Linked DNA regions of Bacillus pumilus. The protein of the gene in region 2 interacts with the protein of the main gene of each other region in a pairwise test. Links are inferred from orthologs where the notes say so. Each region holds a gene or a part of one and is shown on either strand. Other genes may lie near its edges.

What was found. Proteins that work in one complex are often made in the same cells at the same time.
Region 1: the proteins of CKW02_RS00380 (region 2) and ftsL interact in binary tests that used the Bacillus subtilis proteins (3 or more experiments, as listed by UniProt). The link is inferred for Bacillus pumilus from one-to-one orthologs.

What each region holds. Positions count from the first base shown.
Region 1 is NZ_LT906438.1:1,463,160-1,466,148, reverse strand. It holds ftsL (cell division protein FtsL), read right to left. Parts: upstream 1,675-2,989; coding sequence 1,327-1,674; downstream 1-1,326. Other genes in the region: mraZ (division/cell wall cluster transcriptional repressor MraZ), read right to left, coding at 2,711-2,989; rsmH (16S rRNA (cytosine(1402)-N(4))-methyltransferase RsmH), read right to left, coding at 1,712-2,644; CKW02_RS07400 (penicillin-binding protein), read right to left, coding at 1-1,319. UniProt on the Bacillus subtilis protein: Essential cell division protein that may play a structural role. Probably involved in the regulation of the timing of cell division. Also required for sporulation.
Region 2 is NZ_LT906438.1:70,510-73,259, reverse strand. It holds CKW02_RS00380 (FtsB family cell division protein), read right to left. Parts: upstream 1,688-2,750; coding sequence 1,313-1,687; downstream 1-1,312. Other genes in the region: CKW02_RS00365 (RNA-binding S4 domain-containing protein), read right to left, coding at 2,724-2,750; yabP (sporulation protein YabP), read right to left, coding at 2,341-2,649; yabQ (spore cortex biosynthesis protein YabQ), read right to left, coding at 1,706-2,344; CKW02_RS00385 (S1 domain-containing RNA-binding protein), read right to left, coding at 832-1,230; spoIIE (stage II sporulation protein E), read right to left, coding at 1-278. UniProt on the Bacillus subtilis protein: Required for vegetative and sporulation septum formation. Required for the activation of genes expressed under the control of the sporulation transcription factors sigma F and sigma E.

The DNA.
Region 1 (2,989 bases), 1.4 Mb from region 2 along the record:
GCTATCGCAGTGGCTGCTTCGATTTGTTGAATCGGTGTGATGGCTGATGCTTGACCATAAGCTGTCGATGCTTTGTCATATTCATATCTATAATTGATTTTACTAGACGCTTCGTTCGGCAAGTCAATCCCCGTTTTGTCATAGAAATGGAACTTCTGCAAATATTGTTCGTATCGTGTGAAACCTAGTTTTTCTTTTGCCAGCTTTGCAAAGGCCACATTTGACGAGCGAAGAACTCCTTGATGAAAGTCAATTTTCCCCCAGCCATTTCCGTTGTTGTGGTCTCGCACAAGGCCGCCGCCTACTTTATAAGTACCAGATTGATATTTGTCATTGCCTTGATAGACCCCTTCTTGGATCGCCGCAGCGAGGGTAAAGATCTTCATCGTTGAACCTGGTTCAAACGCATATGAAATCACATCATTGTTATAATTCGTAATGTCTAGTTCATTTAAATTAAAGCTTGGCCGCTGCCCCATCGCGAGAACCTTCCCAGTTTTCGGATCAACGACTGTGGCAATGATTTTCTTCGGCTTATACTTTTTGGCAACCTGCGTCATACTTTCTTCAAGAAACGCTTGAATTTTCTGATCGATGGTCAGCGTGACATTTTTCCCGTCTTTCGGGGCGACAATGTCTTCTTTACTATTCGGCAATGCCCATCCGCTTCTGTCACTGTTATATGTCACATAGCCGTCTTTTTCTTTTAAAAATTTGTTCAGTGCCTTCTCAAGTCCCATTGCACCTGACATGTCCTTTGTCGCCTCATTTAATCTGGCATAACCGATGAGGTTAGAAGCAAACATGCCGTTAGGATAATATCGCTTCGTGTCTTTTTCAAAAGCAACACCTGGAAGCTTTAGCTTTTCAATTTTTTCCTTCGTTGAAAAACTAATATCCTTCCCCGCTTTACCAAACTCCACTTGGAATGCATCTTTTGTATTGAGACGCTTTAAAATTTCGCTTTCACTCATATCGATGACTTTCGAGAGCTCTTTTGCCGTCTTTTCTTTATCGACGACATGCATTGGATGCTTAGGGTCCACTGTCATTTTCTTGCTCATGACCGCAATGAGCTTATACACAGATGTATCCTCAGCGATCACATTTCCATTCCGGTCTAAAATAGATCCTCTTTTTGCTTCAAGTGTTTTCTTCGATTGATATTGTTCATTTGCCTTGGCAGCTAATACTTGTCCATCAACCGTTCCTGTAATTTGAATATAGATAAAACGTGCTAGGATGATAAAGAAAAACAGGGCGAAGCAAATACTCGCAATTGCCGCGCCTCTGTTCATCATTTTATTCTTTTTAGGCATCGCCATGTTAATCGACCTTCTTAACATCTTTCGAAATAGTTAAGCCTGCTTTTTTTGCGGCATCAATGATTCTTTCTGGTTCACTCAGCAAGTCTTTTTCCTTTTGTAGCTCAGTGATCTTCTTCGATTCTAAAGATACTTGCTGTTCTAGCTTCTGCACTTCGATATTGGCGTGATAGACAGCAAAAGCTTTAGAAATGATGAGAATCGAGCTGCACATAAGAGCCATGACAAACATGACAAGTAAGATTTTTTCACCAAGTGTGATAGAACCTCTTCTTTTAATGACAACCGATTGGCCTTGCTGCTCTGTTTGATGGTGCTTCATTTCTCTTTGGTAAGCCAAATTACTCATAAGAAACCTCCTTTTTATCATCATCTATGGTGTCGTTTTACTTTTTTTCTGCAATTCGGAGCTTCGCTGAACGGGCACGGTTGTTATGTTCCAGCTCTTGTTCTGATGCAACGATCGGTTTTCTCGTGATCAGCTTCAGCTTTGGTTCAAGTCCTTCTGGAATCACTGGTAGTCCGTGCGGAAGTTCTGGAAGAGAAGACATTTCTCTAAATGTACTTTTACAAATCCGGTCTTCAAGTGAATGGAATGTAATGACAGAAATTCTCCCCTTCGGATTGAGTAACTCTATTGCTTGTTCTAGCGCTTCTTCAAATACTTTCAATTCATCATTTACGGCAATTCGGATCGCTTGAAACACTCTTTTCGCTGGATGTCCGCCAGTTCGTCTTGCAGGTGCCGGAATTCCTTCTTTGATAATGTCGACAAGCTCACCCGTTGTTTCAATTGGCGCTTTTTTTCTTGCTTCTTCAATTTTGCGTGCGATTTGCTTGCTGAACTTTTCTTCCCCATATTTGTAGAAAATCCGAACTAGATCTTCAAATGGCCATTCATTTACCACTTTTTTTGCCGACAATGCGGCTGATTGATCCATTCGCATGTCAAGAGGTGCATCATGGTGATAACTAAAGCCTCTCTCTGGTGTGTCGAGCTGAGGAGATGATACCCCAAGGTCAAAAATCACACCGTCTACGCTTGTAATACCTTGTTCATTCAGACGTTCTTTTAAATATCGGAAGTTGCTTTTTATGAAAAGAATGTTCGCTTTAGAATCCGCGAGCTTCTCTCGTGCATGATCCAGTGCAGCATCGTCTTGGTCAAATCCAATCAATGTTCCTTTTTCTGATAATTGAGATAGTAAATATGAGCTATGACCTGCTCCGCCTAGCGTGCAGTCCACATATGTACCGTCTTCTTTTACGTTTAAACCGTCAACTGTTTCTTTTAATAATACTGTCTCATGTTGAAACATGATGTTATGGTCCCACCTTTTTCAAATAGAAATGAATGTGTAGAAAGCTTGCTGCACAAGGGATTATTATATATCAAATCCAATCATGTTTTCAGCAATTTCAGCAAAAGAATCTTCTTGCTCTTCTGTATATTGTTCCCAGATCGACTTACTCCACAACTCAATTCGATTTGAAACGCCGATGACCACACATTCTTTTTCGAGTTTTGCATATTGGAGTAGGTTTGATGCGATGTTGATACGCCCCTGCTTGTCCAGATCGCATTCGACTGCGCCAGAGAAGAAGAACCGGGTAAACGCACGTGCATCTTTTTTCGTTAGCGGTAGTGCTTTGAGTTTCTCTTC
Region 2 (2,750 bases):
ATCGTCATGGCTCCAGCAAGTAAAGCGAGACAAGCAAGCATGGACTTATCTCTTTTGATAAGCAACATGGAGCCAAAGAAAGGCAGAGCAAACGGCATAATTTCAGATAATATAAAGGCTCGTCCTAATAAAAAACCAAGAACGACATAAATAAACCCTTTATAGAAAAAAAGAGAATGCGTATGATGAAGAAACAGGTTTTTCATCTTTTTTAACCCTGCACTGATTCTTTCAAACCCCGCTCCTGTTAAATCAGTTCTTCTTTCTAGTTTTTCCATCTTTTCATCCCCCACCTGATATTCGTTGCTTGTCATTATAGCGAAGGTGAAAAAGAAATTTTGTCAAAAGAAGTTGTCGTTTCCATAAAACGTTCGACGCTTTATTCGTCAAAAAGGCATACTTTCATGAAAGTCGATGTCTTTCATCAGAATTTTACGAAGACACAAAAAAACAGCTTTCCTAAAGAAAGCTGTTTTCGAAGATGACCCGTACGGGATTCGAACCCGTGTTACCGCCGTGAAAGGGCGGTGTCTTAACCGCTTGACCAACGGGCCTTGCTTTTATGTTCTAATAAAAAGGATAGCGGCGGAGGGGATCGAACCCCCGACCTCACGGGTATGAACCGTACGCTCTAGCCAGCTGAGCTACACCGCCATAATAAAAATGCGCTAAGAAGCACAAGATCTATAATACAAAGGAATCGCTTGTCCGTCAATAGGAAGTTTTAAATTAAATGACGAAATCTCAAAAAATGTCGTATGGATCAAGAAAAAAAGCACCTGCGGACAGCAGGTGCTTTGTTGTGAAAGATATATAGAAAGCAGCAACAAGTTAACCTCTTCTTGCTCCGCGTCCCCCACGTTTTGATTCCGTGTTACGTTTTAAAGATGTTAAGCGGTCTTCACTATCTTTTAAGAATTTGTTCATTTTTTGCTCAAACGATTCCTTCGGACGGAAATCATTTCTGCTCGGTCTTGATTGTTGTTGTTGAGGACGATCTTTTGCTTTTTTAATGGACAAGCCGATTTTACCGTCTTTTTCAACGTTAATCACTTTCACTTCAACTTGTTCACCGACTTTTAAATGCTCATTAATATCTTTTACATAGTTATCGGCTACCTCACTGATATGAACGAGACCAGTTGAACCGCCTGGCAACTCCACAAAAGCTCCAAAATTTGTAATGCCCGTAACTTTCCCTTGTAACTTGCTGCCAACTTCAATCGACATAAAAAAAGTGCTCCTCCTTAGACTTATAAAAAAATCTCATTTGTTCAATTATACATAAACTGAATTTTAAGTGTCAACAAGGCTAATCGCTCTTATTGCCCACATCAAAGATTTTTTCGCCTTTTTTGGACATATAATAGTCTCGTCGTGCCAGTTCGAGTACGTATTCCTTGCTTTTCAGCTTTTTAATTTCATCAGAAATATCTTCCTGCTTTGTTTGTAATTGCTTTAATTCTTTTTCGAGCGCAACCTTCTTCTCTTCTTTTTCCTTTAATGAGGACGATTGCGACCAGAGGGCACTTGTCACCAAGACAGCAAACATGAGCACGATCACACCAAACACGGTAAGCCTTCTAAGGAGTCCACGGCGTTTGCGTTTTAAGCGTTGCGCTTGCTGTTCCATTTGTTTTTGGTAATCATTTTGAATTTGTGCGATATTTCTTTTTCTCTTGTTCAAGGTTGAAGGCCTCCTCTCTTACTTTGTCCAGAATTGTTTCCATTTCGTTTTGATGGTACCAGATAATTTCTTGGTCCCTTGTAAAATTCCTGCTCCTTTAGAGAAAAACAATCTCATTGATGTTCGCCATTTTTCGGGAATCCGATGAATAATGGTCACATTAAGTAACCAGATGAGCGGATAACAAACAATGGACAGCACCTTCCACACGAGCCGAAACGTAAAACGAACAAGACGTAAGAGCGAGTGGAACAAGAACAGTATAACACTTATGACCATTGTGACAATCCAACGGATCGGCTGGAAGACGATCGACATGACCAGCCTTTTAAGGATGAGAACGGTTTGATAAATACACATCGTGATAAATTTGAGAATGTTCATATACAGCTGTTTCATCAATGCCTGATACATCGAGAAACCTAGTGCAACGGCTAGAAAGATATAAAGCCTGAATTCTCCCTCATTTGTCAGCAGCAGAACATAAAAGAATAAGAGACCCTGTACCAGCCAAAAAAGGAGATCGTGTATAATCAAAAGCCATTTTGCTGTCTTTTCCCGATTCACAAACAGCTTGTACGTATCAAGCGATGCGCCCAGCCAGATGCCCATCGCTACCATCGAAAGCATCGTATAAAACTGGACTGTCAGCGTCATTTAAACAGCTTGCTAAAAAATCCTTTAGCTTTCTCCCCGTGCTGCTCATCTACATAAATTAAGTCAAAGACACGTCCTTTAATCGACACAACGCCTTTTTCGACGTCTAGGTTTTTCATTTGCAGATTTTCTCCACGGATAGCGAGAATCCCCATGACCGTCTCAAGCAGAAATTCTTCATTATCAAAGCTTTCCACCTGTTTGACGCCGGTAATATCTAAATGCTTTCTGTTTCGCATTGTGATATTGTGCTCCGCTTCTGATGACAGCTTCGTGCCTTGAGGTTGATTATAATATTGATTCATTTATACATCCCCCATATCTCATACTTGCATTGTTACTGCATTGTATGTGACAGGAGGATCATTTAGAACAAGCCCTATTCTGCTGTTTTTTCTTCTTTTAG